Regions from separate parts of the Hymenobacter segetis genome, predicted to be linked through region 1. Evidence: riboswitches for the same ligand, from Rfam matches in the RefSeq annotation. Region 1 holds a riboswitch; each other region holds the start of a gene.
The links. Region 1 has a riboswitch for S-adenosylmethionine ahead of ACYU70_RS13700 (phosphoadenylyl-sulfate reductase). Riboswitches for the same ligand answer to the same signal wherever they lie in the genome.
Positions count from the first base shown of each region.

Region 2: another riboswitch for S-adenosylmethionine. It lies ahead of metH (methionine synthase); the one in region 1 lies ahead of ACYU70_RS13700 (phosphoadenylyl-sulfate reductase).
Region 3: another riboswitch for S-adenosylmethionine. It lies ahead of ACYU70_RS16880 (O-acetylhomoserine aminocarboxypropyltransferase/cysteine synthase family protein); the one in region 1 lies ahead of ACYU70_RS13700 (phosphoadenylyl-sulfate reductase).

Region 1 is NZ_BAAHBV010000002.1:760,281-769,764, forward strand. Features, by position in the region: gene ACYU70_RS13685 (hypothetical protein) at 1-303, opposite strand, end outside; gene ACYU70_RS13690 (hypothetical protein) at 312-1,097, opposite strand; gene ACYU70_RS13695 (RNA polymerase sigma factor) at 1,227-1,805, opposite strand; SAM riboswitch class I at 2,013-2,101, shown strand; gene ACYU70_RS13700 (phosphoadenylyl-sulfate reductase) at 2,371-3,129, shown strand; gene cysD (sulfate adenylyltransferase subunit CysD) at 3,268-4,182, shown strand; gene ACYU70_RS13710 (sulfate adenylyltransferase subunit 1) at 4,372-5,664, shown strand; gene cobA (uroporphyrinogen-III C-methyltransferase) at 5,680-6,489, shown strand; gene ACYU70_RS13720 (assimilatory sulfite reductase (NADPH) flavoprotein subunit) at 6,535-8,361, shown strand; gene ACYU70_RS13725 (TonB-dependent receptor) at 8,605-9,484, shown strand, end outside.
Region 2 is NZ_BAAHBV010000002.1:1,143,905-1,153,388, reverse strand. Features, by position in the region: gene ACYU70_RS15315 (putative signal transducing protein) at 1-240, opposite strand, end outside; gene ACYU70_RS15310 (hypothetical protein) at 349-909, opposite strand; gene metF (methylenetetrahydrofolate reductase [NAD(P)H]) at 1,165-2,121, opposite strand; gene metH (methionine synthase) at 2,215-5,946, opposite strand; SAM riboswitch class I at 6,019-6,127, opposite strand; gene ACYU70_RS15295 (DeoR/GlpR family DNA-binding transcription regulator) at 6,214-6,993, opposite strand; gene ACYU70_RS15290 (NUDIX domain-containing protein) at 7,039-7,614, shown strand; gene ACYU70_RS15285 (molybdopterin molybdotransferase MoeA) at 7,946-9,169, opposite strand; gene ACYU70_RS15280 (SDR family oxidoreductase) at 9,274-9,484, opposite strand, start outside.
Region 3 is NZ_BAAHBV010000002.1:1,548,653-1,558,136, forward strand. Features, by position in the region: gene dxs (1-deoxy-D-xylulose-5-phosphate synthase) at 1-58, opposite strand, end outside; gene ACYU70_RS16860 (TonB-dependent receptor) at 371-3,334, shown strand; gene ACYU70_RS16865 (lysylphosphatidylglycerol synthase transmembrane domain-containing protein) at 3,474-4,571, shown strand; gene ACYU70_RS16870 (hypothetical protein) at 4,638-5,057, opposite strand; gene ACYU70_RS16875 (LysM peptidoglycan-binding domain-containing protein) at 5,246-5,527, shown strand; SAM riboswitch class I at 5,753-5,868, shown strand; gene ACYU70_RS16880 (O-acetylhomoserine aminocarboxypropyltransferase/cysteine synthase family protein) at 6,259-7,638, shown strand; gene metX (homoserine O-acetyltransferase MetX) at 7,828-8,856, shown strand; gene ACYU70_RS16890 (homoserine dehydrogenase) at 9,007-9,484, shown strand, end outside.

The DNA.
Region 1 (9,484 bases):
GCCGGTTTTCGGCACCGCGTAGCTGCGCACGAGGTGGCGGCGCTGTTCCACTTGCAGGCTGGCGCTGCCCTGGCCGTCGGTCTGGTCCACCAGCGGGTTTTGCTGCGGGCCCTGCTCCTGCTCATCGCCACCAAACAAAGCGGCTTCGGCGCGGCGGGCTTCAGGGGTGAGAATATTGATGGCTACGCCGGGGCCCACCACCACCCAGCGGGCCTGGCGGTCCTGCGCCTGAGCACTACGCGGGCTCAACAGGCCCAGCAGCCCGCCGCACAGCGCCAACAGGCGGCTTACTCGGAAGACCATGTGCTGGTTCATTCGGCCTGGCGCCGGCTATCGGCCAGCACGTAAGAACTGGTGTTGGGAGCTGCCTGGGCCGTGTTGCCCAGGTTCAACTGCCGGTCCAGGATGTCGAGGCGGATTTGCAGGTTGCGGTTCATGGCCGTGAGCACGGCATCGGGCTGCGGGTGGTGCAACAGCTGCTGCTTGAGCTCGCGGTAGCTGGAGTCCAGCGACACCAGCTCGTGCTGCCAGTCAGCATTCATGGCGGCCATGCCGGGGCCGCTCAGCTGGCTCAACTCGGTTTGGCGGCGGGCCAGCTGGTTGGTATAGTAGGCTTCCATGCCGCGCACAGCGCGCACCAGCTGGCTATCGGCCCCGGTGGTGTGCTCGGCGGCGGTGAGGGAAAGCGGGTTGCCGCCCTGGTACAGGGCCGCGTCGGGTTCATTAGCAGCGGTGCCAAGCGTAGCGGCGGGCGCGGCAGCCACGGCCGTTTCGGGGGCGGCGCTGCGAGATTTCCAGGCTTCGCTGGCCCCAGCGGCAAACACGAGCAGGACCAGAGCCGCCGCTACGCCGTAGCGCTGAAACCAGTGGAGGCGGGCTTCGGGCTGAGCTACAGGAGCCACTGCCGCCACGGGTGCCACAAAGGGCACTTCCAGCGCCGCGGCAACGCGCATGGCCGGGGTTTGGGGCGCAGGGGCAGCAGCGTTTAGCTGCTCCTCCAGCGCGGCCCAGAGGTCGGGGCGTGGCTCGTGGGTGTCGAAATCGGCGCGGTGCCGCTCGACGAAGGTTTCAAGAGATTTATTTTTGAGGGTATCCATGAATGAGTAGCAGACGCACGGTTCGTCCAGGTTCAGGGCGGGCCACGGGGCTATACGAAAACCGCGGCCGGGCGAAAAAGGATGAAGGGTAGTTGAAAGGTTAAATGACTAGCGATAACGGATAAAAACTTAGCTAAGGCCGCGCTGAGCGGCTAATTCGCGCAGCCGAACCCGCGCCCGGCTGTACTGTGATTTAGAAGTAGATTCGGAAATTCCCAGGATGCCGGCGATTTCCAGATGGTCGTAGCCTTCGAGCAAATACAGGCTGAGCACCACGCGGTAGCCATCGGGCAGCTCCTGAATGCAGCGACGCAGCACGTCGGCGCGGTAGTGCATATCGGCCTCGTCTTCGGGCGAGTGGGCGGCGGTTTCGGCGGGCTCTTCGTGGTGCTGCTCGCCCAAGGGCACCAGTGCCAGCCGCCGCTGCCGCAGGCAGTTAATGCTCTTGTTCACCACAATCCGCTTCAGCCACGCCCCGAACGACGAGTCGCCCTTATAGCCGCTCAGCTCCCGAAAAGCGCTCAGAAACGACTCCTGGAGCACATCCTCAGCCTCGGCGTAGTCGCCGGTGATGCGCAGGGCGGCGTTGAACATGGCCTTGGAGTAGCGCCGGTAAATTTCGGCCTGGGCCTGGCGGTCGTTGAGGCGGCAGCGCTCCACCAGCGGAGCGTTGATGTCGACGTAGGCGGAATGGGCGAGGGCTTCCATTGCAGAAAACGGGGTATTTAGAAGTGCTTAAGCAACCCATAGACCAAGCGTTGGGTTCAGGGGTTGCACGGCAAATTACGCGGCGAAAGCACGGCCGCCAAACCTTTTGCGCAGTGGCCAGTTTCATCACCGCGAAACAAAATTTTGGCATTTCGCTTTTTTGTCTTTTACATTTGCCCCAGCAATCCTCGTTTGGGGCGCTATTCATTTTTATACAGAGGCGCGGAGAGACAGGCTCGACGAAACGCCGGCAACCCCCACCAGTTGGAACGGTGCCAAGTCCTGACATATAAAAACGCCGTGAGCACATCCACCAACCGCCGCCTGCACCCCACCACCCTCGCCGCTTCGCGCCGAATGTGCTGTTGCATGCCCCGTCCCCTGGCCTATATGCTGGGGGCAATTGCTGGTTGTTGAACTAGGGCTTCTCTTCCGGCGGCTGTTGCGACGGCCACCCCGCTATCCCTTTTGTGGTGATTGATTCATTGCGCGACGCATAGCGGGTTTTTGCGGCCTTCGCGGCCCATTCTGGTTTTTTCTACGGAGAAAAACTCCCCTTATCATCATGGCATTACCCCTTGAAAGCCAGGTCGCTGACCTGCGCCGTTACCTGCCCGAATGCTCGGTGCCGGAAACCCTGGCCCTGCTGGCCGACCACTTCCCCGGCCGCGTCTCGTTTTCCACCTCTTTTGGTTTGGAAGACCAGATTATCACGCACTTCATCTTCGAAAACGACCTACCCATCCGGGTTTTCACCCTCGACACGGGCCGCAATTTTCAGGAGACTTACTCGACCTGGAACAAGACCCTGCTGCGCTACGAAAAGCCCATCGAAGTCTTCGCCCCCAACGGCCCGGCCATCGAAGAGCTGACCCGCCAAAAAGGCCCCAACAGCTTCTACGAGAGCATAGCGAACCGGAAAGAGTGCTGCAACATCCGCAAGGTGGAGCCGCTGAGCCGCGCCCTGGCCGGCCAGCAGGTGTGGGTAACGGGCATCCGCGCCGAGCAGTCGCAGAACCGCCAGACCATGCACCCGGCCGAGTGGGACGCCGGCCACGCCCTCATCAAAGTGCACCCGCTCTTCGACTGGACGTGGGCCGAGTGCGAAGCCTTCGCCCAAGCCAACGGCATCCCGGTTAATCCGTTGCACCAGAAAGGTTTCGTAAGCATCGGCTGTGCGCCCTGCACCCGGGCTATTGCTCCGGGTGAGGACTTCCGCGCCGGCCGCTGGTGGTGGGAAGATGCCGCTGCCAAAGAGTGCGGCCTCCACGCCACCGCCGCTCACCAGGGCCTCGACCCGGTGGTGGAGCGAATGCCGGGCTAGGCCCGAACCGATGCGCCGGCGGCCGGGCCGCTGGCGCTACTTTCTTCCCCAAAGGCACCTTTCGCGGGCCTCATCCCACCCACCTCTTCCGGTTTTTCAATTTCGTCCGATTTTTTCGGGCCATGACTTCCTACGCCAATGCCAACCGCTGTTTATCTCGATTACCTCGACCGTCTGGAGGCCGAAGCTATTCATATCCTACGTGAAGTGGCCGGCCAGTTCGAGCGGCCTGCGCTTTTGTTCTCCGGCGGCAAAGACTCCATCGCCCTTACCCGACTGGCGGAAAAAGCTTTCCGGCCCGGCAAGTTTCCCTTCCCGCTCGTGCACATCGACACGGGCCACAATTTTGAGGAAATCATCAATTACCGCGACGAGCTGGCAGCGCATTTGGGCGAGAAGCTGATTGTGCGCAAGGTGGAGGACACCATCCGGGAGCGCGGCCTGCACGAGCCGGGCGGCAAATACCCCAGCCGCAACCCGCTCCAAACTTACACCTTGCTTGATGTCATTGAGGAGTTTGAGTTTGACGCCTGTATCGGTGGAGCGCGGCGCGACGAAGAAAAGGCCCGCGCCAAGGAGCGCATCTTCTCGGTGCGCGACGATTTCGGCCAGTGGGACCCCAAGCGCCAGCGCCCCGAACTGTGGAACATCTACAACGGCCGCATTCAGAAGGGTGAAAACGTGCGCGTGTTCCCCATCTCCAACTGGACGGAGCTGGACGTGTGGAACTACATCCAGCGCGAAAACATCAAGCTGCCAGATATTTACTTCTCGCACGAGCGCCAGTGCGTGGTGCTGCCCAGCGGTCAGCTGCTCGGTTTCAGCGAACACCTGAATTTGGATGAGACTGACGAAATCGTGAACCGCCGCGTGCGCTTCCGCACCGTGGGCGACTCGACCTGCACGGCCGCCGTGGAAAGCGACGCCGCTTCGGTGGACGACATTATTCAGGACCTGCTGCTGGCTAAAGTGAGTGAGCGCGGGGCCACGCGACTGGATGATAACCTCTCGGAAACGGGAATGGAGGACCGGAAGCGGAACGGGTATTTCTAGAAATCAAATGTGGGGAACCTTACCCCCGGCCCCTCTCCAAAAGAGAGGGGAGCTTGACACCGAAGTCATTGGCTCAAAGAAATCAATTAAACAAATAATCGACTGGCTCCCCTCTCTTTTGGAGAGGGGCCGGGGGTGAGGTTCCCCCGCGTGGGGTCGCCTGCCCGCCAGCCGCAACCAAACATCAAAATGGACCTTCTCCGATTTATCACCTGCGGCAGCGTCGACGACGGCAAGAGCACGCTCATCGGCCGCTTGCTTTATGACAGCGACTCCGTTTCCCTCGACGTGCTGGCTACGCTGGAAAAGCGCCGCGCCACCACTGGCGGCGACGTCGATTTAGCCCTGCTCACCGATGGCCTGAAGGCCGAGCGCGAGCAAGGCATCACCATCGACGTGGCGCACAAATATTTCACCACGCCGCGTCGCAAGTTTATCATCACTGACGCGCCGGGCCATGTGCAGTACACCCGCAACATGGTGACCGGCGCGAGCAACGCCGACCTCGCCATTGTGCTCGTAGATGCCCGCCAGGGCGTGATTGAGCAGACCCGGCGGCACACGCTGCTGGCCTCTCTGCTGGGCATTCAGCACTTCGTACTGGCCGTAAATAAGATGGATTTGGTGGGCCACGAGGAAGTGATTTTCCAGAAAATAGTGGCTGATTACGCGGCCATTACCGAGCAGCTGAAACTGCCGAACGTGGTGGCCATTCCGCTCAGTGCGCTCAATGGCGACAACGTGGTGCGCCGCTCCGATTTCCTACCCTGGTACCACGGGCCCAGCCTGCTGGAACACCTTGAAAGTGTGCCGGCCGCCATTGATGCTAACCCGAATGAGCCGCGCTTTCAGGTTCAGTATGTGATTCGGCCGCAGACGGAGGAACTGCCTGATTACCGGGGCTACGCCGGCCGGATTCAGAGCGGCACTTATCGCCAGGGCGACCGGGTACGCATCTGGCCCTCGGGGCTGGAAACGGTGATTGAGGCCATCGAAGTCAACCAGCAGGAAGTGGCGGCGGCCAGCGCCCCGCAAGGCGTGGTGTTGCGCCTGCGCGACGATGTGGACGTGAGTCGGGGCGCTACCATCGTGCCCATCAGCGCCCACCCGGCGGTGGTGCGCGAACTGGAAGCCACGCTGTGCTGGATGGACGAGCGGCCCCTGCGCGCCGGCCGCAAGCTGCTGGTGCAGCACCACGCCGCCACCGTGAAAGCGGCAGTGACCACCATCCTGCAAAAAACCAACATCGAAACCTTCGAAAGCCAAGGCACCGATGAGGCCAAACTCAACGACATCGTGCGGGTGCGCCTGAAAACGGCCCTGCCCTTGGTAGCCGATGAGTACCGTCAGAACCGTGTCACGGGCGCTTTCATCCTGGTGGATGAGCAGACCGGGGCCACCCTTGCCGCTGGCCTCGTGGCTGCTACCGACCCGGAATATTTCACGGATGAAGTACCGGCCGCAGCGGCTTTTTCCATCTAGTATTTGACCAGTAATATGGCTAATTCCCCTCTCTTTTTACCCCGCCTGACGGTTGTCGGGGCCGGACCCGGCGACCCGGATTTGCTAACCCTGAAAGGTACCAAAGCGCTGGCGGCAGCTGATGTGGTGCTCTACGATGCGCTGGCAAATGACGCGTTGCTGGCGCACGTGCGGACCGGCGTTCCGCTGATTTTTGTGGGCAAGCGCAGTGGTTTCAAGGCTTACACGCAGGAAGGCATCAATGACCTGATTGTGCAGCAGGCCTACCGCCACGGCCACGTGGTGCGGCTGAAAGGCGGCGACCCATTCGTGTTTGGCCGGGGGCGCGAGGAAATGCTCTACGCCGAAGCCCACGGGCTGGCTACAGACTACGTGCCGGGCATCAGCAGTGCGGTGGCGGCGGCGGGCAGCGTGGGCATTCCGGCCACACACCGGGGCCTGAGCGAAGGCTTTCGGGTGCTGACGGCCACCACGGCCGACGAGCAGCTTTCAACCGCCTTGCTGGAAGCGGCCCAGACGCCCAGCGTTACCACGATTATCCTGATGGGCATGAGCCGGCTGGCGGAAATCGCGGCGCTTTTCGCCCGCTATGGCGGGGCTGAGGTGCCGGCTGCCATCATCCAGAATGGCACGCTGCCCAACGCCCGTGTGGTGGCCGGCACCGTGGCTGATATAGCGGAACGCGCCGGCAGTGCGGGCCTGGGCGCACCGGCCGTGATTGTACTGGGCGACGTGGTGCGACTGATGAAGCAGCCGGTAACAGCAGTTTCCGGGGTAGCAACCGAGCGGCAGCCAGCGCATCGGGCTTATGCGAAAGTGGCTTAGAAATCTAGCCAAGCGGCCTCCCTCCTTTTGAATTTCGAATTGATTATGCCCACGCTCCCCATCCTTCCGCCTCACCTCGACGAGGCACGCCTTCAGCAGCTTAGCGCCGGATTATCGGCGCAGCAGCTGGCGTGGCTGAGTGGTTATTTCTATGGTCAGGCCACCAGCGGCGGCGCGGCAGTTGCAGCTGTCGTGCCCGCCCCCGCCGGGGTGGCAGCCCCGGTGGAAAAGTTGGCTATCCTCTATGGTTCGCACACTGGCAATGGCAAGAAAGTGGCTCAGCAAGCGGCCGAGGCGGCTAAGCAGCGCGGCCTCGCTGCCGAGGTGCGCGACATGAATGACTACCCCACCCGGCAGCTAGCGCAGGAGCAAAATCTGCTCGTCATCGTGAGCACGCACGGCGAGGGCGAGCCACCGATTTCGGCCGAGGAATTGCACCAGTTTATCAGCGGCAGCCGCGCTCCGAAGCTGCCCAAATTACGCTTCGCCGTGCTGGCGCTGGGCGATACGAGCTACCTGCATTTCTGCCAGACGGGTAAGGATTTCGACCAATGTTTAGCTGACCTAGGCGGTACCCGCCTGCTGGACCGCGTGGATGCGGACGTGGACTATCAGGCAGCTGCCAGCCAGTGGATTGAGGCGGCCTTGGAGAAAATTGCGGGAGTCACAGTAACGGCCGCTGAATCTGGAGGCATTGCAGCGGCTTCGGTTGCTTCAGCTGTTTCCACTGCTCCATTCGACCATTCAATCATTCACCAATTCACCCGCGAAAACCCCTGGCCGGCGCGGGTGCTGGAAAGTATTCAGCTGAACGGGCGCGGCTCGGACAAGGAAACGTATCACATCGAGCTGAATTTAGCCGGCTCGGGCCTGCGCTTTGCGCCCGGCGATGCGCTGGCCGTGCGCCCCCGCAACCACGACCCGCTGGTGGAAGAAGTGCTCCGTGCCGCTCGTCTTTCCGACTCGGCCACGGTGCAATTGGGCGCCGAAAACCTGCCGCTGGCCGCCGCCCTGGCCAGCCGCCGCGAACTCACCGTGCTCACCCGCGACGTGCTGGAACGCTACGCCGCCCTGGCTCCCCATGCCGAGCTGCACGGCCTGCTAGCCGACACCAACCGCCTCCAGCCCTACCTCTACGGCCGCGACGTGGCTGATTTGCTCACCGATTTCCCAACCGACCAGCTCACCGCCCAAAATTTAGCCGACACGCTACGCCCGTTGCCCAGCCGCGCCTACTCCATCGCCAGCAGCCTGCTGGCTCACCCCGACGAGGTGCATCTCACCGTGGGCACGGTGCGCTACGAGGCCCACGGCCGCCGCAAGCACGGCGTATGCTCCTCCTTCCTGGCCGACCGCGTGGCGGTGGGTGACGAGGCCCGTGTGTTCGTGGAGCACAACGAGTATTTCAAGCTGCCGCAAAATTCCGGCACCGACATCATCATGATTGGGGCCGGCACGGGCATCGCGCCGTTCCGCGCCTTCGTGGAGGAGCGAGTGGAGCTGGGGGCCACTGGCCGCAGCTGGCTGCTGTTTGGCAACCCGCATTTCACCACCGATTTCCTGTACCAGGCCGAGTGGCAACAGCACCTTAAGCGCGGCGGGCTGGCCCGGCTCGACGTAGCCTTTTCGCGCGACCAAGCCGAGAAAGTCTACGTGCAGGACCGGTTGCTGGAGAATAGCCGCGAAGTATTTGGCTGGCTCGAAAACGGCGCGCAATTCTACGTCTGCGGCGATAAAACCCGACTGGGTGGCGCAGTACAAACGGCGCTGGCGCAGGTAGTGCAGAAGGAAGCGGGGCTGTCGGCTGAAGACGCGACGGCTTACGTGAAGAACCTGCGCAAGCAGCGCCGCTATTTGGAGGACGTGTATTAGTCTTCTGAAAATACCTAAAAACGTCATGCAGAGCGTAGCGAAGCATCTCGCGTGCCACGACTAACCAAGACGTTTTCACTATTGAATTGCTGCTGCACGCGAGATGCCTCGCTGCGCTCTGCATGACGTTCTGAATAGCCTTTAAACCACCTATGAAAACCTCTTCCGCCCCCAATTCTCCCTGTTGTTGTCGAATGCGCCTGCTTCCCCGCTTCTCATTCCCGACTTCAACTTTCCCCGTTTATGAAATCCTATTACCCCTCGTTTCTCCTTTTCCTCATCCTGTTTCTGGCTAGCATCAGCGCAGCTTTTGCTCAAACGCAGCTCATTGCCATCAGTGGCGTGGTGCATGAGAAGGGCACCAACGGGGCGCTGCCCGGCGTGAGTATCAGCGTGAAAGGGGCCAGCACCGGCACCCAGAGCGATGCCACCGGTAATTTCGTCCTCAAAGCCAAGCTCACTTATCCGTTCACACTCGTCTTCAATGCCCTGGGCCACGAGGCCGTGGAGCTGGAAATTCTGAGCAGTAGCCAGCCGCTGAACGTGACGCTCGAAGCCAAGGGCGTGCTTACTAATGAGGTCGTGGTTTCGGCCTCGCGGGTGGAGGAAAGCCGGCTGAAATCGCCGGTGGCCATTGAAAAGCTCGATATCCGCGCCATCAAGGAGACGCCCGCGCCCAGTTTTTACGACGCGCTGGAAAACGTGAAGGGCGTGCAGATGCTCACCAGCAGCCTCACCTTCAAAGTACCTAATACGCGGGGCTTCAACATCCCGAACAACTTCCGTTTCATGCAGCTGGTGGATGGCGTGGATATGCAGGCCGCTACGCTGGGTGTGCCGCTCGGCAACGCCATTGGCCCAACGGAACTAGACATTGCCAGCGTGGAGGTGACGCCCGGCGCGGCCTCGGCCCTCTACGGCATGAACGCCATCAACGGCATGGCCAACCTCACTACCAAAAGCCCCTTCACCTACCAGGGCCTGAGCGTGTACCAGAAAGTGGGTGTGAACCACGTGGGCAGCGCGGCCGACCGCAACCCCAGCGCCCTCACCGAAACGGCCATCCGCTACGCCCAGGCGCTGGGCAGCCGCTGGGCCTACAAGGTGAACGTAGACTATCTGC
Region 2 (9,484 bases), 380 kb from region 1:
GCCGGTAGGCCGGGGCTCAGGCTCGGCGTGCAGGATGTCGAGCGCGGCCTGCGCGTCGCTCTGCCGCACGTGCAGCCGCACACCGCCCGTAATCGGGCTGTAGAGCGGCATCATCGACACCAGATTCTCATTGCTGAGAAAGCACGGAATGCCCGCAGCCTCCAGCCGGGTGCGGGCCAGGTTGGCCGCCATCGGCTCGTAAAACGATTCGAGAAAAACGACGGAGTCGGGGCGGGACACGGGAGGGAATTATGAATTAAAAATTATGAGTTATGAATTTGTGGGCGAAGTATGGTACCGCAAAGGCATGATAAGCAATTCATAACTCATAATTTTTAATTCATAATTCTATTTCGGCTGTTTCCGGGTGGCGGCGTCGATGCCGTTCACGGCGTGGCCGGCCTGCAGGCTCACGAACTCGGCCTGGCGGGCGCGGACGCGCACTTCGTCGCGGGCGGGCATGTCCATGCGGACCTGCTTCAGCTGGTCGTTCAGGCGCTGGTACACGGCGCGGGCGTAGTCCCAGTCGCGGTCGGTCCAGGTGGCGCGCTGGGTGCGGGTTTCGCGCACCAGCTGGCCGTAGGCGGCCGGCAGGTCCTGGGGCGTGAGGGAGTTAATCTGGCCGTTGTAAGGGCCCATCAGCTTGGCTTCCATGGCCAGCTGTTGGCGCGGGTCGAGGGGCCGGGCGCGGCGGGCGCGGTTGCTGGCATCGTAGGTGGCCGTGGCCTTGCCGATGCGGGCCAGCTTGCCGGCGGCGGTGCGGGCCACGGTGTCCAGCTCATGGCCGGCCTCGCGGGCAGCGGCCCGGCGCTCGTTGGGTGTCGAGTCGCAGCCGGTGAGCAGCAGTGCGGCCAGTAATACGCCGCCGAGTTTCAGGGCCGCCGGCCGATTACGCAATTCACCATTCATAGCACAAACACAGTAAGTAGGTTGCAAATAACGGCCGTTGCGGCCGCTTGTGCCCTGTACTGCTACGCCGGCTGAAAGGTTAGCTCAGATGAAAAGCTGTGATGAGAAAGAACGTCATGCTGAGCGCAGCCGAAGCATCTCTACCGCAGTAGTAATCCAAATCGTCAGGATTAGTTACACGGTAGAGATGCTTCGACTACGCTCAGCATGACGTTCAATGTTGTTCGACTGCATCTGTACGACTGCTCAGGCAACCTAAAACAACTCCGCCGCCACCCGCCGGATGCTTTCCGACTTGCCCATCGAATAATAATGCAGGCAGGGCACGCCGTGGGCCATCAGCTCGCGGCTCTGGTTGAGGCACCACTCGATGCCGATGGCGCGGGCGGCCTCGTTGTCGCGGCACTGGCTGATGGCTTCGGCCAGGGCCTCGGGCAGGTTGAGGTAGAAGGCCCGGGGCAGCATGGTGAGCTGGCTTTTGGTGGTGAGCGGTTTCAGGCCGGGAATGATGGGCACGTTGATGCCCGCCTCGCGGCACTTCCGCTCAAACTTGAAGAACTCCTCGTTGTCGAAGAACATCTGGGTCACGATGTAATCAGCTCCCCGGTCCACTTTGTGCTTCAAAAACTTGATATCCGAAGCGTAATTAGGCGCTTCAAAATGCTTTTCGGGGTAGCCGGCCGTGCCGATGCAGAAGTTGGTGGCCCAGGTATCATCCTGTTCCTCATCCAGGTACTCCCCCTTGTTCAGGTTGGCCACCTGGCCGATGAGGTCGCAGGCGTAGGCATGGCCGTCGAGCTCGGGCTTGAAATGGCCTTCCGATTTGATGGGGTCGCCGCGCAGGGCCAGGATGGAGTCGATGCCCAGGAAGTGCAGGTCAATCAGCGCATTTTCGGTTTCCTCCTTCGTGAAACCGCCGCAGATGAGGTGCGGCACGGTGTCCACGTCGAACCGGTTTTTGATGGCCGCGCAAATGCCCACCGTGCCGGGGCGGCGGCGCACGGTTTTCTTCTCCAGCAAGCCATTGGGATGGTGGCGGTACACGTATTCTTCGCGGTGGTACGTCACATCGATGAACGGCGGCTTAAACTCCATCAGCGGCTCGATATTCGAGAAGAGCGTGTGGATGTTTTCGCCCTTTTTGGGCGGCAGCACCTCGAAGGAGAAGAGGGTTTTGCCGTTGGCCTGGGCGAGGTGGTCGGTAACTTTCATATAGGTAGCGTGGACTCTGCGAGTCCGCGCATGGAAGCGTGAGGGCAATTATTTCGTGTGGTGCGGGCGCGGACTCGCAGAGTCCACACTACATTATTTCGGCTCGTAGTTCAGGTTGGGCATCAGCCAGCGTTCCAGCTCGGGTAGCGGCATGTGCTTGCGATGGGCGATGTCGGCCACCTGGTCCACGCCAATTCGGCCCAACCCGAAATACCGCGAATCCGGGTGGGCGTAGTACATACCGCTCACCGACGAGGCCGGGTACATGGCCAGGTTTTCGGTAAGCGAGATACCGGTTTTGCCCTCGGCGTCGAGCAACTTGAAGAGGGTGATTTTCTCGGTGTGGTCGGGGCAGCCGGGATAGCCGGGGGCAGGGCGCACGCCGCGGTACTTCTCCTGAATGAGGTCGTCACCGGTGAGGTGCTCGTCGGGCGCGTAACCCCAGAACTCGCGGCGCACCCGCTCGTGCAGGCGCTCGGCGAAGGCCTCAGCCAGGCGGTCGGCCAGGGCCTTCACCATGATGCTGGAGTAGTCGTCGTGGTCGGCTTCGTACTGCTCGATGAGCTTCTCAATGCCAATACCAGCCGTAACGGCAAACCCGCCCATGTAGTCGGCGCGGCCAGTTTCCTTCGGAGCCAGGAAATCGGAGAAGGCGATATTGGGGATGCCCGGGCCTTTCTCGCCCTGCTGGCGTAGCGTGAAAAACTCAGTGGCTACAGTTTCACGAGTATCATCCGCGTAGATTTCGATGGTGTCGTAATCCTTCGTATTCGCCGGCCAGAAGCCCAGCACAGCGCGGGCCGTGAGCAGATTGCCATCGATGATAGTGGCGAGCATGGTCTGCGCATCTTCGAATAGTTTCGTCGCGGCTTCGCCCAGCGTTTCGTCTTCCAGAATGCGCGGGTAGCGTCCTTTCAACTCCCAGGTGTGGAAGAAGGGCGTCCAGTCGATGTATTGGGCCAGCTCGGCGAGGTCGTAGTCTTCGAGGACTTTGGTGCCGAGGAAGCTGGGTTTGGTGATAGAAACCGTGTTCCAGTCCGACTTGAAGCCGTTGGCGCGGGCCGCTTCGATGGTCAGGTAGCTTTTGTCGCGCTGGCGGCTGGCGTAGTCGGCGCGCAGGGCGGCGTAGTCGTCGGCCACGGTCTGGGCGTAGGCTTTTTCGCCCGAGCCGAGCAGGCCGGCGGCCACGCCCACCGAGCGCGAGGCATCGTTGACGTGCACTACCGCGCCGCTGTAGGAGGGCGCGATTTTCACGGCCGTGTGCAGGCGCGACGTGGTGGCCCCACCAATAAGCAGGGGGATTTTCAGGCCGCGCTTTTCCATGGCCTGGGCCACGTATACCATCTCATCGAGCGAGGGCGTGATGAGGCCGGACAGGCCAATCACGTCCACGTTTTGCTTCTGGGCTTCGTCGAGAATCTTCTCCAGCGGCACCATCACGCCGAGGTCCACGATGTCGAAGTTGTTGCAGGCCAGCACCACACCCACGATGTTCTTGCCGATATCGTGCACGTCGCCTTTCACCGTCGCCATCAGTATTTTGCCGGCCGTCTGGCGGTCGGAGCCCTGCTTGTCGGCCAGCAGGTACGGCTCCAGATAAGCCACTGCCTTCTTCATCACGCGAGCCGATTTCACCACTTGGGGCAGGAACATCTTGCCGGCCCCGAACAGGTCGCCCACCACGTTCATGCCAGCCATCAGCGGGCCTTCGATGACTTCCAAAGGCCGGCCGACTTGCTTGCGCACTTCCTCGGTGTCCTCGTCGATAAACTCGGTGATGCCCTTCACCAGGGCGTGTTGCAGCCGGTCCCACACGGGCAGGCTGCGCCACTCGTCGGCCACTACTTCGGCCTTGTCCTTCTGTTTCACCGTGTCGGCGAATTCCACGAGGCGCTCGGTGGCATCGGCGCGGCGGTTTAGGAGGACGTCTTCGGCCAGCTCCAGCAGATTGGGCTCGATTTCATCGTACACGCCGAGCTGGCCGGGGTTTACGATGCCCATGTCCAGGCCGGCTTTGATGGCGTGGTAGAGGAAGGCCGTGTGCATGGCCTCGCGCACCACGTCGTTGCCCCGGAACGAGAAGCTGATGTTGCTGATGCCGCCGCTGGTGAGCGCGCCGGGCAAATTTGCTTTAATCCAGCGCACGGCTTCGATGAAGTCGATGGCGTAGTTGCGGTGCTCGTCCATGCCCGTGCCCACGGTCAGGATATTGGGGTCGAAAATGATGTCAGATGGGTCGAAGCCCACTTCCTTCACCAGAATATCGTAGCTGCGCTGGCAGATTTCGATGCGGCGTTCCAGCGAGTCGGCCTGGCCGTTTTCGTCGAAGGCCATCACCACCACGGCGGCACCGTACTGGCGCACCGTATGGGCCCGTTCGCGGAAGGCCGCTTCGCCCTCTTTCAGCGAAATCGAGTTCACGATGCTCTTGCCCTGCACGCATTTCAGGCCGGCCTCCAGTACGCTCCACTTCGAGGAGTCAATCATCACCGGCACCCGGGCAATGTCGGGTTCCGAGGCGATGAGGTGCAGAAACGTCGTCATCACCTGCTCCGAATCGAGCATGCCCTCGTCCATGTTGATGTCGAGGACCTGGGCACCTTCTTCTACTTGCAGGCGGGCCACGGCCAGGGCTTCCTCATATGCGCCGGTGCGGATGAGGCGGGCGAAAGCGCGCGAGCCGGTCACGTTGCAGCGCTCGCCCACGTTCACGAACAGGCTCTGCTCAGTGATGCCGAACGGCTCCAGACCGCTCAGGCGCGTGGCGGGCGGAATGGCGGCGGGCAGCTGGCGGGGCTGGTATTTCTCAGCCAGCTTGCTCAGTTCGGCGATGTGCTGGGGCGTAGTGCCGCAACAACCACCTACCACCGTCACGATGCCTTCCTTCAGATACTCCTCCACCAGCGCGGCAAATTCCTGGGCCGATTCGTCGTAGCCGCCGAAGGCGTTGGGCAGGCCGGCGTTGGGGTAGGCGGAGATATGTACGTCGGAAATGCGGCTCAGCTCCTGCACGTACTGGCGGAGCTGGTCGGCCCCGAGGGCGCAGTTCAGGCCCACGCTCAGCAGCGGCAGGTGGCGGATGGAGTTCCAGAACGCCTCCACCGTCTGGCCGCTCAAGGTGCGGCCAGAGGCATCGGTGATGGTGCCCGAAATCATGACCGGCACCACGCGGCCGCCTTCGTCGAAGAACTTCTGCACGGCGTAGAGGGCCGCTTTGGCGTTCAACGTGTCGAAAATGGTTTCGATGAGCAGCGTATCCACGCCGCCATCCACGAGGCCGCGCACCTGCTCCAGGTAGGCAGTAGCCAACTCATCGAAGGTCACGGCGCGGAAGCCGGGGCGGTTGACGTCGGGCGAGAGCGAGGCGGTGCGGTTGGTGGGGCCTACCGCGCCAGCCACGAAGCGCGGGCGCTCGGGCGTGGCGTACTCATCGGCGGCTTCGCGGGCCAGACGGGCCGATTCGTAGTTCAGCTCATACACCACGTGCTCCAGGCCGTAGTCGGCCTGCGCGATGGTAGTCCCGCTGAAGGTGTTGGTTTCCACCATATCGGCCCCGGCGGCGAAGTATTCGGCGTGGATGCCTTTGATGATGTCGGGACGGGTGAGGCTCAGCAGGTCGTTATTTCCCCGCAACGGCTTGGGATGGTCGGCGAAGCGGGTGCCCCGGAAATCCTCCTCCGTGAGCGGGTGGCGCTGAATCATGGTGCCCATCGCGCCGTCAAGAATCAGCAGGCGCTGGCGCAGCAGTTCGGGGAGACTGTAGCGCGAAGCGAAGGCTTCGCGTTCCGGAGAGATAACAGGCAGGGTAGGGGCGGAGACGGACATTTCTTTTCTGGGTCGAATAGCTACGTAAGCGCGTATCCAGAAAGAAACCCGTGCGGGGAGGCACGGTTCCGGCTGTCATCTTTTTTCACCAAAAAACGCGGTGAAACGGGAGTTGGCACCTACTCGTGGTAGGTTGCCAAGACGTCATCGGGCCCGGTCCCTCGGTCTTTCTGGATAGCAGCGTAGGGCGAAGATACAACGGAACGGGGCTTGTAGCACATGCTTTAGCTTGTGCTGATACCCGCGAGGCGCAAGCCAAAGCATGCGCTACGCGAGCACTACCAGGCCCGCTTCGCGGTACCGGGCCAGCAGTTCGGCGGGCGCCTGCTGGTCGGTAATAAGCGTGCCCACCGAAGCCAGGGGTGCAAACTGGAAGTACTGGTCGCGCTCCAGCTTGCTCGAATCGCAGAGCAAATACACGTGGCCGGCCGACGCGGCCACCGCCCGATAAATCGAGGCTTCCTTTTCGCTGTTGGCACTCAGGCCGCGCTTCAGGGAGGTGCCGTCAACGCCCATAAAGGCCTTATCCACCCGGTAGCGCTGCAAATGCTCCACCGTGACGGCCCCGTGCGTGGCCTGCCGCTTAGCATCGACTTCGCCGCCGGCCATCACTACCTGCACGGCCGTGCCGGCCAGCTCGAACAACACGGGCAACGAGTTGGTGACGACGCGGATTTTGAGGTGCCGGATGAGGGCGCACAGCGGAAAGGTGGTGCTGCCGCAGTCGATGAAAAGGGTGTCGCCCTCGGCCACGTGGCGGGCGGCCAGGCGGCAGATATAGTCCTTCTGCGCGGCGTGGGCGGTGGTTTTGGCAACGAAGGCCACCGGGTGCTTCGCGATGCCGGGCCGCACGGCCCCGCCGTGGGTGCGCAGCACGAGGCCCTGCTCGGCCAGCAGGGCCAAATCGCGCCGGATGGTGATGGGCGTGGTGCCTAGTTGTTGGGCGGCCTCGGCCACCAGCACGGTGCCGTGCTGCTCCAGGGTGGCCAGTAAGTGGTGCTTGCGCAGCTGGAAATTCATCGCCGTGGTGTTACTTGTTCTAAACAATCGCAAAGAAACAAAAACGAACAGTAACGAACTTTCGACCCCGGCATGAACGAACGAATCCGCCTCCGCGAGCAGCAAACCTTGTCCGACGACTGGTTTACCCTGCGCAAAATCACCTTCGACTACCAACGCAAAAACGGCACCTGGGAAACCCAGTCACGCGAGGCCTACGACCGGGGCAATGGGGCCGTTATCCTGCTCCACGACCCCGCCACCGACCACGTCATCCTGACCCGGCAGTTCCGCCTGCCCACTTTCGTGAACGGCAACCCCACGGGGATGCTCATCGAAGCCTGCGCCGGCCTGCTCGATGATGAGCACCCGGACACGGCCATCATCCGCGAAACGGAGGAGGAAACCGGCTACCGCCTCACCCACGTCGAGAAGGTGATGGAGGCCTATATGAGCCCCGGCTCGGTCACGGAGCGCCTGTTTTTCTACCTGGCCGAATACTCGGCGGCCACCGAACAGCACGCCGGCGGCGGCATCGAAGAAGAGGAAATCGAAGTGCTCGAAATGCCCCTGCCAGCGGCCCTGGCGATGATAAAAACCGGCGAAATCCAGGACGGCAAAACCATCATGCTGCTGCAACACCTGCGGCTGCGGCAGCTGCTGGCGTAGCCGGCATTTCGGAGGAGTGGAAGGGCGGCGTACCTCAGTACAGTTGGCTTTCAGTACTACCGGAAGTGCGTCGCACGCCCGTGCAGTCGGCTTTTGGATGTCCAAAAGGACATTGCACGGGCGTGTAGCCGGCTTTCGAGGGCCCGGAAGCGCGTCACACGGGCGTGCAGTCGGCTTTTGAGGGTGTGGAAGGGCATTGTACGCCCGTGCAGCCGGCTTTTGATAATGCAGAAGTGCGTCGCACGCCCGTGTAATTGGCTTTTGAGGATGCGAAAGAGCATTGCACGCCCGTGCAATCAGCATTCAGGCCTGGCACAAGCTAAAGTATGTGCTATAACCCCCAGGCCGGCCACACAGTCCTCGCCGCAAATACGGCCGGCTCCGGCGGCAGTTCCAGAAACGCAGTGGCACCGACCAGCCCCATCATGTCGCCGGAGCCGCCCACGCGGAGCGGGGTGGCCAAGCGGCGGCCTTCCGCGTCCACGGTCATACGCACGGGCACAAAGTGTGTGAGCTGGGGCTTGAAGGTGATATCGACGGTGAGCACAGCCGGCTGGGGAGCTTCAATAGAGGCAGCCGTTTCGGACGCGCTGGCGGGCTGCTGCACGGCGCGCAGCCAGGGCCGCACGTAGCGGCAGGCGGTGATGAAGGTGGACACCGGGTTGCCGGGCAGCCCGAACACCACCGGCCCGTCGGCCCGCGCCCCAAACCAGAGCGGCTTGCCCGGCCGCTGCTGCACTTCGTGGAAGATTTCCTCAACGTGCAGCTCGCGCAGCAGGCCCGGCAGGTGGTCGGCGCGGCCCTTGCTCACGGCCCCGCTCAGCACCACGGCATCGAAGCCGGCAGCCAGGATATTGGTGAGGCCTACGCGCAGCTCCTCCACATTATCGGAGAGGTGAAACAGCGAAATATCGGCCCCAGCCTGGGCAAACAGCGCTTGCAGGGCATACACGTTGGAGCGCCGAATCTGGTGCGCCAGGGGCGTGGCCCCGATGCCCACCAACTCGTCGCCGGTGCTCACCACGGCCACTACCGGAGCACGCAGCACGGCCATTTCGGCGGCGCCCACGGTGGCGGCCACGGCCAGCTCTGCCGGGCCGAGGCGGGTGCCGGGCCGCAGCAGGGCATCGCCGGCGTGGCGGTCGGCGGCTTGGTGGTGGATGTTGACGCCGGCCGCGGCGGGCGGCGGAATCTGGATGCGGGCGCGGTTGTCGTGCAGCAGCAGGTCCTCGTAGCGAATGACTATGTCGGCCCCGGCGGGGAGCACGGCACCGGTCATCACCTCCACGGCCTGTTGCGGGCTGGGCAGCGGGCGGGCGGGCTCGCCGGCATACTGGGTGTGGGCGATGTCGAATTCCGTCTGGCCCCCGGCCCAGGCGGCGAAGCTCACCGCGATGCCGTCCATGGCCACCCGGTTGAAGGGAGGGAAATCACGGTCGGCCGTGAGGGTTTCGGCCAGGATGCGGCCGGCGGCATGGGGCAGGGCCACGGTTTCGGTGGGCAGCGGGCGGGCGGTGGCGAGGACGCGGACGGTGGCTTCGGCGGGGGAGAGCATGGGAATTTGATGGAAGTAGGGGCGGGGCCTGCCCCCGCCCGTCGTTAGGCTCGCGCTTGTGTCGTTCAACGACGGGCGGGGGCAGGCCCCGCCCCTACACCGTCCTACGGAATCAGCCGGTCTTCGCGCAGCTTCGCAAATAAATCAAAGAATGAATCCTCCGTACTCTGAAACACGGTGAAGCCCCGCTTGCGGCTATTCGCCATGTCCGTCATCACCTCAATGGGCCGGCCCAGATCCAAATCCGTGTGCCAGGGCGAGGCCAGGCGGCTCAAATCAGCTTCAGCCAAACCATTCTTGTTGGCGATTTCGCGC
Region 3 (9,484 bases), 790 kb from region 1:
TTTTGAGGTCGTCGGGCGAGTCAATTGCCGCGAGCAGCGGGCCGGGTTCAACTATCATCAGGGCAGGCGTGGTGGGATGGGTGACGGGGAGTTAACCGCCTGACCCGCTAAAAGATTATCGGGCTGGCACAAAGGTACGACGGCGGGCGAAGTGCGGTTGTACGCCCGAAGGAATTCGGGGCTTGGTCGGGGTTCGGCGTTGGATAATCTAGTTTTCCGCCGGAAAGGTGTTTGTAACGAGGACCTTTGCGTAATGCGCAGGCGCCAGATAGCGATATAGCCCGCAACCGGCTTGCCCCACAAACAACAAAAGTACCGGGAGGATGCAACCCTCGGCCCCGATTACGGCACTTTGGCCGTTATGAATTGTATGAAACGAACCTTACCGGCTTCGGCCGTAGTGATTACCGCCCTTCTGGGCATCAACCATTTAGCCGTTGCGCAGCAGGGCCCGCCCACGGGTGCCCGCCCGGCCACGGCAACTCCGGCCACGCCCCGCGCGGCAGCCGGCCGCGTGAGCGGCACCGTAACCGATGCCACGACCGGCAAGCCGGTATCCTACGCCACGGTGGCCGTGCTGGATGCGGCGGGCTCGCCCGTGAACGGCGGCGTGGCCGGCGACGATGGCAAATTCGTGCTGGCCGGCATTCCGGCCGGGACTTACACCGTCCAAATCAGCTTCCTGGGCTATAAAAACGAGGACCGTCCCGGCGTGGTAGTGCCCGCCGGCGGCGTCGTGAACCTGGGCGCGGTGGCGCTGACGGCCACGGCCCAGAAGCTGGGCGAAGTGGTAGTAGTGGCCCAAAAGCCGCTGATTGAGGAGCGGGTGGACCGCACCATATACAACGCCGAAAACGACCAGACGGCGCGCGGCGGCGATGCCACCGACGTGCTCAAGCGCGTGCCGCTGCTGAGCGTGGACCTCGATGGCAACGTGAGCCTGCGCGGCAGCTCTAACATTCGGGTTCTTATCAATAACAAACCCTCGGCCATTGCGGCCAACAGCATTGCGGATGCCCTGCGCCAGATTCCGGCCGAGCAGATTAAGTCGGTGGAAGTCATCACGTCGCCCTCGGCCAAGTACGATGCCGAAGGGTCGGGTGGCATCATCAACATCATCACCAAAACCAACAACCTGAGCGGCGGCACCCTGGGCATCGATGCCAGCGTGGGCACGCGCAGCAGCAACCTCAACCTGAACGGCAGCTACCGCACCGGCAAGATGGGCTTCTCGCTGAACGCCGGCGGCCGGGCGGGGTACAACATTCCGGGCAGCTTCAGCAACCAGCAGACGCTGAAGGACGGGCTGGGCAACGTGCTCTCGACCACCTCGCAGTCGGCTGATACCAAGCAGAACCAGGGCTTCGGGCGCTCGGTGCTGGGCTGGGACTACGACATCAACGAGCACAACTCGCTGCAGGCCTCGCTCTCGTACGGCGCGCGGCGCTCCAACAGCGACCAGAGCCGCCTGACGACGCTGTCGACGTCGCCGCAAGGGAATTCGGTGCGCGACGTGAGCGTGGTGGACAACTCGGGCACCGTGGATGCCAGCCTCAACTACACCCACACCTTCGCAAAGCCACAGCAGGAATTCAGCATTCTGACCCTGTACAGCCGCAACGACCGCACGAACGATTTCACGAACACCATCCTGAATTCGGACTTCAGCACGGCCAGCCGCCTGCGCAACGACAACCCCAGCGCCAACGAGGAATTTACGGTGCAGGCGGACTATCAGTCACCCATCGGCAAAACCCAGGTACTGGAATTTGGGGCAAAGGACATTTTGCGGCGCGTGAGCAGCGACTACTCCTACCTCACCGCGCAGGGCGAGAACGGAGATTTCGTGCCCCGGGGCGGGGTGGGCCTGAATAACGGCTTCAACTACCGCCAGAACGTGGCCGCCGGCTACGTGGCGTACACCGTGAGCCTGCCCAAAGGCTTTACCCTGAAGCCGGGTGTACGCTACGAATACACTACTATCAACGCCGATTTCAAGAGCAGCACCACGCCCGTTGACGTCCCCGACTACGGAGTGCTGGTGCCCAGCGTGAACTTCTCGCGCAAGCTCGCCAACGGCAACGTGGTGAAGCTGGCTTATAACCGCCGCATCCAACGCCCGTCGCTGCAGTTCCTGAATCCCAACCCGCAGCAGTCCAACCTGCTCATCAAGACGGAAGGCAACCCCAAGCTCGACCCCGAATACACGAACAACTACGAGCTGGGCTACAGCACGCTGGTGAAGAAGGTAAACCTGAACTTTTCGGTATTCGCCCGCAACACCACGGGCTCGATTCAGACGGTGCGCCAGCCAGAGCTTGACATCAACAATGTTCCTACTGGGGTACAGCTGGTTACGTATAAAAATATTGGGCAGGAAGATGCCTATGGTGGCAGCGTGTTTGCCAGCTTCAACAGCGGCAAGTTCAACCTGAACACCGGCGTCGATACATACTACGCGGTGCTGAATAATAACGTGTCCGACCCGCTCTATAACGCCAGCAACAAAGGCCTGGTGGCCAGCGGCCGGTTGTTCGGCAGCTACAAGTTCACCGATGTGTGGGCCTTGCAAGGCTTCGGGTTCTACCGCGGGCGGCAGGTGCAGCTGCAAGGGGAGCAAAGCGGCTTCGGCTTCTACGGTATGAGCGTGCGGCGCGACTTCGCCGATAAAAAGGGCAGCTTTGGCCTCGGCGCGCAAAACTTCTTCACCAACTCCATCAACATCCGCAACACGGTAAGCAGCCCGCTGCTGGACCAAACCAGCACCAACGTGCTGCACAACCTGAGCTTCCAGGTGAACTTCAGCTACCGCATCGGCAAGCTCACGGCCGGCCCCACGCGCCGCGGCAAAAGCATCAATAACGATGACCTGAAAGGCGATGGCGGTGGCGGTGGTGGCGGTGCCGACCTGAGCGGTGGCCAGGGAGGTGGTGGAGGCGGTGCGCCTGCTGGCGGCGGCGGCGCCCCGGCGGGTGGGGCCCGCCCCGGCGGCTATCCGGCCGGCAGCCGGCCAGCCGGTGCCCCCGGTGCCCCAGGTGCACCAGCCAATGGCCAACGCCCCGCTGGCTACCCCGGCGGCCAGCAACGCGGCACGGCTCCCGACAGTACCTCAGGCAAAACGCCAGCCGACAGCACCGGCCGGCCCGCCAACGGCCAACGTCCCGGCGGATACCCCGGCCTGCGCCCCGCCACGGCCCAGCCCGCCGACACCACCCGCCGCCAGCCGGTAGCGCCGGCCGGCAACCCCATCAATACGCCGGCCAACGCGCCTTCGCCCGGCACCAGCACGCCCAACGGCACCGTGCCGGCCGGCAGCCCCGGCGGCCGGCCCTAGCCTAACGGTTCGGATTATCACTGAAAAACGTCATGCTGAGCTTGTCCCGGCATGACGTTTTTCATATCACCTTAATCCATTTTTAATCAGTCGCCGGCCCGCTACCGCCTACTTTTGCCGGGCTGCTTTATTTTCTTCGATGACCGACAAAACCCTCGCTCCCCTGCCCGAAGACGACGCGCATTTTTTGCAGCGCTTGCAGCCCTCGCGGCTCATTCTGCCCGTCGTGATTGGCCTGAGCGTGGTGGGGTTTATGTTCTGGCGCAGCTACAAGCCCGGCGATTTGGCCCCCCTAGCCCATGCCCGCTGGGAGTGGCTGCTGATAACATTGCTGGTGCTGCTGGCCCGCGATTTGGGCTATATCTACCGCATCCGGCACATTGCCGAGCGCGAGTTGAGCTACCGTCAGAGCCTCGACGTGATTATGATTTGGGAGTTTGCGTCGTGCGTGCTGCCCTCGGCGGTGGGCGGCACGGCAGTGGCTTCGTTTATTCTGAATAAGGAAGGCATTCCACTAGGCAAGTCCCTGGCATACATCATGGTTACGGCCCTGATGGACAACCTGTATTACGTCATCATGGTGCCGCTGGTCGTCCTCATCGCCGGGGCCGGGCTCTACCCGCACGAGGCCATGCAGGGCGCTTTCATCGCCACGCTGCGGGTGGCGTTTGTGGTCAGCTACGTGGCCGTTACGGCCTACGCGGGGCTGATGCTCTACGCCATTTTCATCAACCCGAAATCGGTGCGGCGGCTGCTGGTGCGGCTGTTCTCGTTTCGGCTGCTGCGGCGCTGGCAGCGCTCTGCCTACAAGCACGGCCAGGGCATGATGGATGCCTCCATTCAGCTGCGCGGCAATCCGGCTATCTACTGGGTACGGGCGGCGGCCAGCACGTTCTTCGTCTGGACGGCCCGTTACCTGGTTATCGGCTGCCTCATCGCCGCCTTCGTGCCGATGGATGCCGACACCTTCCTCTTCATTTTTGCCCGCAACCTCACCTACAAAGTGCTGCTGCTGCTGGCCATCACGCCCGGCGGCGCGGGCATTGTGGAGGGCGCGTTTCCCACGTTTTTCGGCAAGTTTATTGGCACGGCCACGCTCACCAGCTTCATGGTTTTGCTGTATCGAGTGGTCACGTATTACCTGTATCTGGTGCTGGGCACCATCTTTCTGCCACGCTGGGTAGCGCGGGTGTTTGCGAAGCGGCCAACCACCACAGCCCATCCTATCACAAAATAATCAGCACAAAAAAAGCCCCGAACCAGACTGGTTCGGGGCTTTTCGATTACTTGAATCCGGAGTGATTTACTCGGCTTCGAGCATCAGTGCGGCGCCGTCGGCCGACTTCAGTGTGAGCTTCTTGTCGGTGAGGGTTTCCACGGCGAAGGTGTTGCTGGTGGTGGCACCGTCGGGGGTCATGGTGATGGTTTTGCCGGCTTGGTCAAACGTGTATTTGCCCGAAACTGCGCCGCTCGCGCCGGTCATGTTGTATGTGCCGTTGGCAAAAATGCGCAGCTCCTCTTGCTTCTGAGCGTCGGTTTGCTTCACTTTGTCGCCGGCGGTGTCGGTTTCCTTGGCGGTTTTCCACACCTTGCTATCGGTGCCGTACAGCATGTTCACGCCTTCTACTTTGCCTTTATCGTTGCTGCACGAAGCGGCAAACAGCGACACAAGCAGCAGCAGGCTGGCGAAGTAACGGAGCGAAAAAAGGGACTGGAGTTTCATGTGCACTAAGGGTAATGGTGAAAGAATGAAAACATGACGCACGGGGTGCGGCCTCGTCGGCTTACGATGCAGACGCAAAAGAGTTTAGAACGAAACCCCGCCTACACTTGTCCGTATAGCAACCCGGTCGGCCCGCCCGCAAGGGTTTCCGGCAGAATTTATCTCTTCATTTAACTTCACCGAAAACCATGGGACTCTTCGATTTCATCAGCGACAAAGGCGAACAAAAGCCCGTAGAGCCCGCGGCTAAGCCAGCGGCTGGCGGCACCGATTTTTTTGGCAACGCCAAACCAGAAGCTGCCGGCAACACGTATACCGTTGTCAGCGGCGATTCCCTCTCCAAAATAGCCAAGCACCACTACGGCGACGCCGCCAAGTGGCACCAGATATACGACGCCAACAAGGCGCTCATCGGCGACAACCCTGACCACATCGAAGTGGGGCAGGTGTTGACCATACCTAGTCTCTAGGTACTTTTTTGCAGAAAAAAGGTGAGAAAAGCCACTCTGTTTCAGGGTGGCTTTTTTGCGTTTTATGGGGTCAAAAGAACAACTAAAAAGCACGTCATGCTGGAAGGGGCCACGCCAGACCGTCGAAAAAATATTTTCGCCCATCCGCTTGCCCATCCCAAAAATTCTCCCGTACATTTGCCGATACCAAACAGGTACTCCCCGCTAACGGTGGGCAGTTTTCAAGTTTTATACAGAAGTGGCGAGAGACTAGGCTCCGTGACCCACTGGCAACCTTCGCAAAACGAAAGGTGCCAATTCCTACCCACCCGCAGCTCCGGCCGCGCTGGGACAGATGATTCGAGTGCCATGGAAAATTCTTCATACCCCAGTTTTTTGCCCCCGAATGCTTCGGCTGCTTTGTGCGCCGCAGGTTCGGGTTTCTTCGTTTCGGCCGCTGACGGCCGTAATGTGGCATCGCCTTCGTTGCAGCGAATGCGAATGTGCTGTTGCCGCCCGTGTTGTTGCTAAGCTAATTCCGGCTTAGAACCCCTCCCCCCCTCTTCTGGATTTTTTTGGTGGCCCCGTGGGTCCGCCGCGTGCGCTTTCGGGCCTTCGCGGTGGGTTTGGGCCACGCCGGCAGCACGGGCTATTTCGGGGAGTTTCGGCGCTAAAAAAGGCTTTTTCAGAGCCGCATCGCACTTTTTCCAATTGTCATTTCGGTTTTTCAAAACTTCAAAACCTCCCCCATCATGTCTGTTCAGCCCCAACACTTCGAAACCCTCCAACTCCACGCCGGCCAGCAGCCCGACCCCACCACCGGGGCCCGCGCCGTGCCGTTGTTCCAGACCACCAGCTACGTGTTCAAGAGCGCCGAGCACGGTGCCAACCTGTTTGCCCTGAAGGAGTTTGGCAACATTTACACCCGCCTGATGAACCCCACCACCGACGTGTTCGAGCAGCGCGTGGCGGCGCTGGAAGGCGGCGTGGCCGCCTTGGCCACTGGCTCGGGCCAGGCGGCCCAGTTCATTGCCCTTAACAACATCCTGCAGGCCGGCGACAACTTCGTGAGCACGGCCTACCTGTATGGCGGCACTTACAACCAGTTCAAGGTGGCGTTCAAGCGTTTGGGCATTGAGGCGCGCTTTGCGGATGGCGACAATCCGGCTTCGTTCGAGGAGCACATTGACGAGAAGACCAAGGCCATTTACCTGGAAACGATTGGCAATCCCAGCTTCAGCATTCCGGATTTTGAGGCCATTGCGGCCATTGCGAAGAAGCACGACTTACCGCTGATTGTGGACAACACGTTTGGCGCGGGCGGCTACCTGTTTCGGCCTTTGGAGCACGGCGCACACATTGTGGTGGAGTCGGCTACGAAGTGGATTGGCGGGCACGGCACCAGCGTGGGCGGCGTGATTGTCGACGGCGGCACCTACGACTTCGGCAATGGCAAATTCCCGCAGTTTACCGAGCCGAGCGAGGGCTACCACGGCTTGATTTTCAACGACGTGTTTGGCAAGGGCGGGCCGTTTGGCAACATTGCCTTCATCATCCGGGCGCGGGTGGAAGGGCTGCGCGACTTCGGGCCGGCCATCAGCCCGTTCAACTCCTGGCAGTTGCTTATCGGCCTTGAAACCCTGAGCCTGCGCGTGGACCGCACCGTGGAAAACGCCCTTAAAGTGGCCACCTGGCTGGAGCAGCATCCGCAGGTGGAAAGCGTGAACTACCCCGGCCTGCCCAGCAGCCCCTATCACGCCATTGCCAACAAATACCTGAAGCGCGGCTTCGGCGGCGTACTCTCGTTCCGCGTGAAGGGCACGAAGGAGACGGCTACACAATTCATTGATAACCTGAAGCTCATCAGCCACTTGGCCAACGTGGGCGATGCCAAGACGCTCATCATCCAGCCCTCGGCTACCACGCACCAGCAGCTGAGCGAAGAGGAGCAACTGGCCTCGGGCGTGACGCCGACTTCGCTGCGTCTGTCGGTGGGGATTGAGCATTTCGACGACATCAAGGCGGATTTGCAGGCGGCGTTTGATGCCATCGGCAACACGGCCAGCCTGCCGACTGAGGGCGACGAAGTGGGCGAGCCCGAGCTGGAGCACGCCCAGCCGCTGGAAGTTTAAACCAGAATTGCCGCCAGCGGGCCACCCCTGGCGGGTCGGTGCCAGTCTCGCTGGCGGCCGAGTTTTATCGCAGCTTTAGAATCAGTGCATCGGCCCGGGCCTCTTCCGTGATGGGAGGAGATATGGGAGTGAGAAACTATTGCGCCGGGCCGGTTCGCTGGTTCTGAAGCTGTGCTATTTAATTGAATTATGCCAACCCTAGTATTTGACCTGCCTGACCTTACCCTGGAAAGCGGCGAAACCCTGACCGGGGCGCACGTGGCCTACCAAACCTGGGGCCAGCTCAACGAAGACCGCGACAACGTGGTCTGGGTGTGCCATGCCCTCACGGCCAACGCCGACGTGCTGGCCTGGTGGCCGGGCCTGGTAGGCCCAGGCTGCTACTACGACCCGTCGGAATGGTTTATCGTGTGTGCCAACGTGCTGGGCTCGTGCTACGGTACTACCGGCCCGCTGGATGCCGACCCGGCTACCGGGGAGGCCCGCTTCCAGCACTTCCCGCTGCTGACCATTCGGGATTTGGTGAAGGCGCACGAGGCCCTGCGCGAGGAATTGGAACTGACGGATATCAATACGCTGATTGGCGGCTCTTTGGGCGGGCAGCAGGCGCTGGAGTGGGCCGTGCAGCGGCCTGATTTGTTCGACCATCTGGTGGTCATTGCCACCAATGCGCGGCATTCGGCCTGGGGCATTGCCTTTAATGAGGCGCAGCGGCTGGCCATTGAGGCCGACCCGACTTATGCCGCCGGCCAGCCCGGCGGGGGCGATGAGGGCCTGCGCGCCGCCCGCGCCATTGCGCTGCTCAGCTACCGCAGCTACTCGGCCTACGCCGAAACCCAGACCGACCCGAGCGACGACGAACTGCTGCGCGAGCACCGCGCCAGCACCTACCAGCGCTACCAGGGCGACAAGCTGGTGTCGCGCTTCGATGCCTACAGCTACGTTTCTTTGAGCCGGAGCATGGATACGCACCACCTGGGCCGCAACCGGGGCGGGGTGCCGGCGGCGCTGGCCCGCATCGGGGCGCGCACGCTGGTGCTGGGCATTACCTCCGACGTGCTGTTTCCGCTGACGGAGCAGCGGGAGCTGGCGGCGCATATTCCGGGGGCCATGTATGGCGAGCTGGACTCGCGCTACGGGCACGATGGGTTCCTGCTGGAAACGGCGGCCATCACGCACTTTCTGGAGCTATTCTACGCGCCCACATTCGTGCATTAGGCCGGCGGGCCTGTCATCCTGAGCGCAGCGAAGGACCTTACCACGGCTGCGCTATTTGAGATTACTGCGCACCGTTCGGCCGTAAGAAGGTCCTTCGCTGCGCTCAGGATGACAGAATCGGGCCAAACAATACTGACTACCTTCTCTTTTATGGACAACCAACCACAACCCCTGCGGCTGGGCCTTATCGGCTTTGGCTGCGTGGGGCAGGGCTTCTATGACATCCTGCAACAGCAGCCCGGCCTGGGGTTGGCCGTGACGCGCATTGCCGTCAAGAGCCCCGACAAGCCGCGCACGCTGCCGGCCGACCACTTCACTTACCACGCCGATGAGCTGCTGAACGACCCCACGCTGGACGTGCTGGTGGAAGTAATTGACGATGCGGCGGAGGCCTTCCGGCTGGTGAGTGCGGCCCTGCGCCAGGGCCGGCGCGTGGTGACGGCCAATAAGGCCATGCTGGCCCGCCACCTGCCGGAGCTGGTGCAGCTGGAGCAGAACTTTGGCGGGGCGCTGCTGTACGAGGCGGCGGTGTGCGGCAGCATTCCCGTTATCCGGACGCTGGATGGCTACTTCAGCCACGAGCCGCTGCGGGCGGTGCAGGGCATCCTCAACGGCTCGTCGAACTACG